Regions from separate parts of the Lentzea sp. HUAS12 genome, predicted to be linked through region 1. Evidence: riboswitches for the same ligand, from Rfam matches in the RefSeq annotation. Region 1 holds a riboswitch; the other holds the start of a gene.
What was found. A riboswitch is a leader RNA that binds a small molecule or an ion and turns the genes downstream of it on or off. The one in region 1 is predicted to bind S-adenosylmethionine.
Positions count from the first base shown of each region.

Region 2: it holds a riboswitch for S-adenosylmethionine, as region 1 does, so the genes downstream of both, thrC (threonine synthase) here and ND450_RS28675 (methionine ABC transporter ATP-binding protein) in region 1, are expected to answer to the same signal.

Region 1 covers NZ_CP099738.1:6,285,367-6,289,816, forward strand. The annotation lists gene ND450_RS28665 (MetQ/NlpA family ABC transporter substrate-binding protein) at 1-527, opposite strand, end outside; gene ND450_RS28670 (methionine ABC transporter permease) at 555-1,238, opposite strand; gene ND450_RS28675 (methionine ABC transporter ATP-binding protein) at 1,235-2,233, opposite strand; SAM riboswitch class I at 2,456-2,549, opposite strand; gene rsmA (16S rRNA (adenine(1518)-N(6)/adenine(1519)-N(6))-dimethyltransferase RsmA) at 2,638-3,459, opposite strand; gene ND450_RS45885 (resuscitation-promoting factor) at 4,070-4,450, opposite strand, start outside.
Region 2 covers NZ_CP099738.1:5,353,531-5,357,980, forward strand. The annotation lists gene ND450_RS24005 (hypothetical protein) at 1-687, shown strand, start outside; gene holA (DNA polymerase III subunit delta) at 689-1,657, opposite strand; SAM riboswitch class I at 1,745-1,892, shown strand; gene thrC (threonine synthase) at 1,904-3,160, shown strand; gene ND450_RS24020 (DNA internalization-related competence protein ComEC/Rec2) at 3,171-4,450, opposite strand, start outside.

The DNA of each region.
Region 1 (4,450 bases):
TGCAGGTTCTTGGGGTTCTCCGCCAGGTCGCGCACGGTGGGCTGGTCGACGGCCTTGAGCTTGATCAGGCCGTTCGCCTCCAGCAGCTTCAGGCCGCGGGCCTCGTTCGTCGCGTCGTTGGCGACGGCGATCTTGGCACCGTTCGGCAGCTCGTCGAGCTTCTTGGCCTTCTTCGAGTAGAGGCCGAGCGGCTCGACGTGGACGGGCTGGACCCACTCGACCTTCGCGCCGGACTCCTTGGTGAAGGTCTCCAGGTACGGGACGGTCTGGAAGTAGTTGGCGTCGAGCGACCCGTCGACCAGCGCCGTGTTCGGCTGCACGTAGTCGGTGAACTCGACGACATCGATCTTGAGACCCTTCGACGAGGCGAGGTTGTCCGCCACGTACTTGAGGATCTCGGCGTGCGGGACCGGCGAGACGCCGACCTTGAGCGTGTCGGAGGCGCTGCTCGCACCACCCGACGAGCAGGCGGACAGAGCAGTCAAACCGGTCAAAGCGACTGCGATCAGGGCAGCACGAATACGCATGACGTTCCTTTTGAGAATTGCTACGGGTCAGACGGAGGCGTGCCGGCGCCGGTCGAAGGCGCGGGCGGCACGGGTGAAACCGAGCTGGATCACGGTGGTGAGCACGGCGAGCCACGCCACGGTGCTCCACAGGATCCGGTCGTTGAAGCGCTGGTAGCCCTCGCGGATCGCCAGGTCGCCGAGGCCACCGCCGCCGATCACGCCGGCCATCGCCGAGTACCCGATGAGGGCGATCACGGTGACGCCGATGGCGTTGATCAGCGCGGGCAGCGACTCGCGGATCAGCACGCTCTTGACGATCTTGAGGGTCGAGGCGCCGGTCGTGATCGCGGCTTCCACCACGGTCACGTGCACCTCGGACAGGATGTTCTGCACCAGCCTGCCCACGAACGGGATCGCTCCCACGGCCAGCGGCACGATGACCGCCGTGCTGCCGATCGAGCCGCCGACGATCAGGCGGGTGACCGACGTGAGCGCGACGAGCAGCACGATGAACGGCATCGAGCGGCCCAGGTCGGTGACGAAGCTCAGGATCCTGTGCACCGCGGCGTTCGGCCGCAGCCCGCCCTTGGCGGTGAGCTGCAGCCAAACACCCACGGGAACGCCCAGCAGTGTTGCGATGACAGTGGAGACGCCGACCATGTACAGCGTTTCTCCGGTGGCCTCGACGAGATACGCGATCACGTCGGACCAGGGTGTTGCAGACCTCACGCAGCTACTCCCTGCGGCCCCTTCAGGGACCTCTGCACAGCGCCGCCGGCCTCGCCGATCCACTCGAGAGCGGAGTCGGAGCGTTCGCCGTTCAGCCCCAGGCGGAAGCGCGCGACCGGGGTCTCCCCGAGACGCGTCAGGCCACCGCCGACGATGTTCAGTTCCACGCCGAACCGGTGCGCGGCCTCGGGCAGCAGCGCCCCGACCGCGGCGAACCCGACGAGCACGACGTCCGCGACGCGGTCGTAGCTGCTCTCGTTGATCGGGTTCAGGTCGACCGCGGGCAGCAGCGCACTGCTCGTGCGGCTCACCGGGTTGTTGACCAGGTCGAGGACCTTGCCGTGTTCGACGACGCGCCCCTGCTCCAGCACGGCGACGTCGTCGCAGATCTTCCGGACCACACCCATGTCGTGCGTGACGACGAGGACGGTCACACCCAGCTCAGCGCGCGCACGGTCGAGCACGGTCAGCACGGAACCGGTGGTCTCCGGGTCCAGCGCGGACGTCGGCTCGTCGGCGAGCAGCACGGACGGGTTGGCGGCGAGGGCACGCGCCACGGCGATGCGCTGGCGCTGCCCGCCGGACAGCTGGTCGGGGTACGCGGCGGCCTTGTCGGTGAGCCCGACGAGGTCGAGCAGCTCGCCGACCCTCGTCCGCCGCTGAGGTCCGGGGACTCCCGCGCTCTCGAGCGGCAGCGCGATGTTGCCGGCCGCCGTGCGCTGGCGGAGGAGCGAATCCCCTTGCGGCACAACGCCGATCTGCCTGCGAGCAGCCCTGAGGGCCGACCCGTCGAGGCTCGTGATGTCGGTGCCGTCGACGCGGATCGCCCCGGAGTCGGGACGCTCCAGCAGCGCGACGCAGCGGGCGAGAGTGGACTTGCCGGCACCGCTCGGGCCGACGACACCGAGCACGGTGCCGGCCTCGACGTCGAGGGTCACGCCGTTGAGGGCGCTGACACCCTGGAAGGACTTGGTGAGGTTTTCGACAGTGATCACTTCTGCTCCACGGCTGCGCGCGACGGCACCTCGTCCGCTCGTGGCGGACGTGCGCGGTCGAAGATTGCTGCTCAGGGGTGTGCGCCACTCTTCGTTCGAGTGCGCGTCAAAGGACTTTGAAAAGGCGCCTTAGACGAGGTGGCGACGACATGCAGAAGACGAGCGACGGCACTGGTCGATGACTCGACGGCGCGTCAGCATTCGCACGGTACCCATGGTGCTCCTCCATCGGTCCTGGCGTTAGCACCTGCCCGCATCCAGCGGGTGGTTGCTGCGACGTCGTAGAGCCAGGTCTCTCAGTCGCTCCGGATGGCAAGTAGCAGTCAACCGGACGGACGTTCGGTTGCGCAAGCCAGATTCGGATTCGTTCGACAGATCACACTGATGGCCGAAGGATCCCCGGCCTAGACCTCCGCAATCCGGATGAAGTCGATCACGCTGAGCTGCTCCCCCCGCAGCTGCGGGTCGACACCGGCCTTCTCGAGCAGTTCGTCGACGTTCGGGGTGTGTGCTTTGAGAGCAGCCCTGAGGGTCTTGCGGCGCTGCGCGAAGGCGGCGTCCACGATCTTGAAGAGCTTGGATCGGTCCACTGTGGACAGCGGCTTCTCGTGGCGCTGGAACCAGACCAGCCCCGAGTCGACGTTCGGCGCGGGCCAGAAGACGTTCTTGCCGATCGCGCCGGCCTTCTTCGCCTCGGCGTACCAGGCGAGCTTCACGCTGGGGACGCCGTAGATCTTGTTGCCGGGCTTCGCTGCCATCCGGTCGGCCACCTCGGCCTGCACCATCACCAGCCCCTTCTGGAGGCTGGGGAGCTCGGCCAGGAGGTGGAGGACCACCGGCACCGCCACGTTGTAGGGCAGGTTGGCGACGATCGCGGTGGGCTGGAACGGCAGGTCTTCCCGGGTGACTTTCATGGCGTCCTTGAGGACGACGTGGAGCTTGTGGGCGTTCTCCGGATCCATCTCTTGGACGGTCTGCGGGAGCCTTTGCGCCAGCGGGGGGTCGATTTCCACGGCCACCACCTGGCTGGCGCTCGGGAGGAGGGCGAGGGTGAGCGAGCCCAGGCCCGGGCCCACCTCCAGGACGACGTCGTCCTCGGTGAGCTCGGCCGCGGTGACGATCTTGCGGACGGTGTTGGGGTCGTGGACGAAGTTCTGGCCCAGTTTCTTGGTGGGGCGGATGTCCAGCTCTGCGGCTAGACGGCGGACTTCGGCAGGACCCAGCAGGCTCACCCCGGCATTCTCGCAGGCCTGGTGGTGGGTGGGGTGGGTGGTACCTGGGGTTGGCGGTGACGAGCGTGGGCGGTGACGAGCCGGGTCATGTCATCGCCGCTTCGCGACGATCGCGATCGGGGCTTGACTTCGGGGCCCTTGCGAGGCCTTTCTCGGCCTGATGAAGGCCGGTCTGTGAAGCCCGGCCGAGTGGTCAAGTTCAAGGACTCGCACCCGAAGTCAAGCCCCGATCGCCGTCGGGGTCGGGTCATTACCGCTGGTCAGAGTGGGTAGAGGTAGGGGCGGCTCGGCTTCGCCATTGCGCTGGGTGGTGGGGTGGCTCGCCTTCGGCTTCGCCTGGACCTGCACCGCCTCACGCCGGGCCTGGGTGGTCTCACCCGTGCCGCGCCTCACGCCTGCCGCGATCCGCCGCATCTCCCATGCCGCGCCGCACCTCACCCAGCCCTGCCGCGCGCCACCGTGGCGGGTGCGCTCCCCCGGCAACCCGCCCGCAGACGCGTCCCAGCCGTCCAGCCCCACCAAGTCCCCGCCCAGCGGGCCCCGGACGCGACGAAGGCCGCCCCTGGCGGTCCAGGAGCGGCCTTCGTCGGGGGACGGAGAGGGTTTACGGCAGGCCGAGCTTCGCGCGGCAGCCCGGCCACGCCGAGTACGTGCCGCCGCGGCCGTCGCGGAGCTTGGTGGCGATGGCGATCTGCTGCTCGCGGGTGGCCTGGTGCGGGAGCTGCGCGTAGGCGGTGCCGCCGTAGGCGGCCCAGGTGCTCGCGTTGAACTGGAGGCCGCCGTAGTAGCCGTTGCCGGTGTTGATCGCCCAGTTGCCGCCCGCCTCGCACTTGGCCAGGCGGTCCCACACCTCGCCGTCGGGGAGGGGCTTGGTGCCGACGGTGATCTTCTTCGGCTTCGGCTCCTTGGTGACCTTGCTGCTCAGCTTCTCGCGGCTGATCTCCTTGCCGTTCTTCACCGTCACGCGGTACTGCGAGGTCTGCTC
Region 2 (4,450 bases), 930 kb from region 1:
GCGCGCGAGTACTCCCGCCCGCTGGCGCTCGCCCTGCGGTCGGGCGCGGACCACCGGATCGTCGACCTCTGCTCGGGTTCGGGAGGGCCGCTGCCGCTGATCCAGCGGCGGTTGCACGCCTCAGGTGTCCACACCTGGGTGACGCTGACCGACCTGGTGCCGAACGTGCCCGCGTTCGAGCGCGTCGCCGCTTCCAATCGGCGACGGCTGGACTCGTGCTGCTCGGTGGACCACGTGTCGTCGTCGGTCGACGCCACGGACTGCCGGCTGGAAGGCACGCGGACGATCTACGGCGCCTTCCACCACTTCCCGCCCGCGCTGGCGACGCGCATGCTGCAGAACGCCGTCGACACCCGGCAGCCCATAGTGGTCGTGGACACCAAACGGTCGTGGCTCTACGTGCTGGTGTTCCCGTTCTTCCTGACGCTGGCCGTGCTGCTCGCGGCGCCGTTCCAGCGCAATCCCCTGCCGCGCTACCTGCTGCGGCTGGCGCTGACGTACGTCGTGCCGGTGCTGCCGTTCATGATGTTCTTCGACAGCTTGGTGTCGTTCCTGCGCATGTACGGGCGCGCGGAACTGCGGCGGATGGTCGACGGCTTGCGCGACACCGCGACGTTCACGTGGACGATCGGCGTCGAACCCGGCTTCACCGGCGCCCAGTACCTGATCGGGATTCCGAGGCGCTGACCTAGCGTCGGCTGTGCGCGGCCACGATCCGGAGCACCGCGCGCTCCAGCGCGTAGTCGGCGTCGGCCGCCACGCCCTTCACGTCCGCGTTGAGCCCCGCGACCACCTGCATCGCGTCCGCGAGACCCGTCTGGTCCCAGCCTCGGGCCTGGGCCTGCGCCTTCTTGATCTTCCACGGCGGCATGCCGAGCGGCCCGGCCAGGCTGAACGGGTCGGCGCGGCCCACGGCGGACACCCGCGCGACCGTGCGCACCGCGTCCGCCAGCGCGTCCGCGACCAGCACGTGCGGCACACCGAGCTGCATGGCCCAGCGCAACGCCTCCATGGCGCCCGCCCTGTCCCCCACGACGGCCTTCTCCGCGACGGCGAACCCCGTCACCTCGGCCTTGCCCTGGTGGTAGCGGCGGATCTCCTCGATCGTCACCTTGCCGTCGGTGTCGGACACGAGCTGCGAGGCGGCCGCCGCGAGCTCGCGCAGGTTCGTGCCGACGGCGTCGATGAGCGTGGCGACGGCCTCCGGGTCGATCTTGCCGCCCGCCTGCCGCACCTCGTTGCGCACGAACGCCTCGCGCTCCGCGGGCTTGGTGACCTTGCCGCACTCGGTGACCGCGGCACCGGCCTTCTTCAGCTGCCCCGGCAGGTCCTTGGCCGCCTTGCTGCGACCACCGCCCGTGTGCACGACGACGAGCGTGACCCCGTCCGCGGGCGCCTTGACGTAGGAGAGCACCGTGTCGGCGACCTCCTTGCTGATGTCCTGACCGTTCTGCAGGACGATCACCCGCCCCTCCGCGAACAGCGACGGACTCACCAGTTCGGCGAGCTCAGGAGGGGTGAGATCAGTCACCTGGACGCGGGTCAGGTCGGCGCTCGGATCGACCTTCCGCGCGGCCTCGAGAGCCGCGCGAACAGCCCGTTCGACCAGCAGCTCCTCTTCGCCGACGACGAGGTGCAGTGACTCCGGTGCGCTCACGACCGGCATCCTCCCACGTCCCGGATCGTGGGCGATTGTGGATCGGCAACCGACACATGCCGTAGGTTGGTGGCCACAACTGAACACCGCTCATCCAGAGGGGCAGAGGGACCGGCCCGAAGAAGCCCCGGCAACCGGCGTCAGCGCTGTGTGCACACATACCTGTGCGCGCATCTGAGTGCAGACGATCACGGTGCCAATTCCGACCCGTTCGATTTCGCGGGACAGATGAGGAGATACCTCGCGATGACTGCTGTCAGTGTGCCCACGAGCACCAAGTTCGACCTCGGCCCCGCCCGCGCGCTGCTGTGCCGGGAGTGCGGCAACGAAACCCCTCTCGCTCCTGAATACGCCTGTCTCGAGTGTTTCGGGCCGCTGGAAGTGGCCTACGACTTCGGGAAGATCCGGCGCGAGGACATCGAGGCCGGCCCCAAGTCCATCTGGCGCTACCGCGGCCTCCTCCCCGTTCCGTCCACTGTGGAACAGCACCCGAACACCGACCCCGGCGGCACCCGCCTGGTCGAGGCCCACAACCTCGCCAAGGCCCTGGGCGTCCGCAAGGTCTGGGTGAAGGACGACACCGGCAACCCCACGCACTCGTTCAAGGACCGGGTGGTCGGCGTCGCCCTCGCCGCCGCCCGCGAACTCGGCTTCAAGGTGCTGGCCTGCCCGTCCACCGGCAACCTGGCGAACGCCGTCGCCGCGGCCGCGGCCCGCGCCGGCTGGAAGTCCGTCGTCCTCGTCCCCTCCAACCTCGAGCGCGCCAAGATTCTGATGAGCGCCGTCTACGACGGCTCGCTGATCGCCGTCGACGGCAACTACGACGACGTCAACCGCCTCGCCCAGGAGCTCGCCGCGGAGAACGAGGACTGGGCGTTCGTCAACGTCAACGTCCGCCCGTACTACGCGGAAGGCTCCAAGACCCTCGGCTACGAGGTCGCCGAACAGCTCGGCTGGCGCCTGCCCGACCAGATCGTCGTGCCGATCGCCTCCGGCTCGCAGCTCACCAAGGTCGACAAGGCGTTCCGCGAACTCGGCCAGCTCGACCTCGTGGAAGCCTCCCCGTACAAGGTGTTCGGCGCGCAGGCCACGGGCTGCTCCCCGATCTCCGCCGCCTTCAAGGCGGGCCACGACGTCATCCGCCCGGTCCGCCCGGACACGATCGCCCGCTCGCTGGCGATCGGGGCCCCGGCCGACGGCCCGTACGTGCTCGACGCGGTCCGCCGCACCAACGGCGCCATCGAGGACGTCACCGACGAAGAGGTCGTCGAGGGCATCAAGCTCCTCGCCCGCACCGAGGGCATCTTCGCCGAGACCGCCGGCGGCGTGACCGTCGCGACGGCGAAGAAGCTGATCGAGACGGGCCAGCTCGACCCCGACGCCGAGACCGTGCTGCTGATCACCGGCGACGGCCTCAAGACCCTCGACGCACTGGGCGACACGGTCGGCCCGCGCGCGACGGTCCCGCCGTCGGCCGAGGCCGTCATCAAGGCACTGGGTTAATCACCCCGGATCACCTCCTTCCGGCTCGGGGGCGCACACGCGTCCCCGAGCCGCTTTGTGACTGCGCGGGACGCCTCACAGGGCGATCGCGTCCGTCTCGAGCCAGCCCGTGCGGGGAAAGCGCAGCAGGCCGTCGACCACGTGCGGCCCGACCTGCTCCACGGTCGCGCGCCACGCCACGATCCGTTGCGGCCACGGGGCTTCCGCCTTCAGCGCGTTGTAGTGGTAGTCGTGCCAGATGTCCGGCGCGATCCGCAGTTCGTCGTCGAAGACGTGCTCCGCGACGAGGTCGTATGCCTCTTCCGGCGACTCGGCCTTCGTCGGGGGCAGCACGTGCGTGGTCGTCGCCCGGTACGTGACGGCGCGGGTGCCGTCTTCGAGTGTTTCGCAGATGTAGTAACCGAAATCGGGCTTGAGTTCGTCGTGCGGCCACGGCGTCGCCGTGTAGTTCGTCTGCCACAGCGCCCATGCGAGGCCGGGCGTGCCGCCGGCGATCGGGTAGCGCGCGTTGAACAACCTGACCCAGACCATCTCTTCTCCTTCGTACGATTCGGTTTCCCGGCAGTACCGCCAGGTCTCCGTCCTTGTCCGTGCGCAACACCAAGGCGCCTCCCGCCCGCAACACGTCGATGACGTGCGCGCTCGGGTGCCCGTACCTGTTGCCCGTGCCGACGCTGACCAGCGCCACCCGCGGCCGCACGGCCTTGAGAAACGCGGGCAGTGAGTAGCGGCTGCCGTGGTGAGGCACCTTGAGCACCTCGGCGTTCAGGTCCCGCTCCCCCAGCAGCGCCGCCTGGCCGGCCAGTTCGACGTCGCCGGTGAGCAACACCCGGCCCGCTCTCGTGTGTGCCTTGAGCACGAGCGAGTAGTCGTTCACCGTCGTGTTCTCGTCCTCGGCGACCGGTGGCCTCCTGGGGCCCATCACCTCCAACTCCAGTCCTGGCAAGGCGAACCGCTCGCCCGCCTTCGGCTCGACGACCCGCACGGCGTGAGCGCGCGTTCGTCTGCTGACCTCCCTCCACGCCCACGCGGGCTCCTTGAGCGGCCCGACCGCGACCGCCCCCACCACACGCCCGGTGAGCACGGCGTCGAGGCCACCGACGTGGTCCGCGTGCAGGTGTGTCAGCACGACCAGCGGAATCTTGTTGATTCCCAACGTCTTCAGGCACCGGTCGACCGCGCCGGGATCCGGCCCGGTGTCGACCAGCACCGCCGTCTCCGGGTCGTCGGTGGCGAGCACCAGCGCGTCGCCCTGGCCCACGTCACAACTGACGACCTTCCACCCGTCGG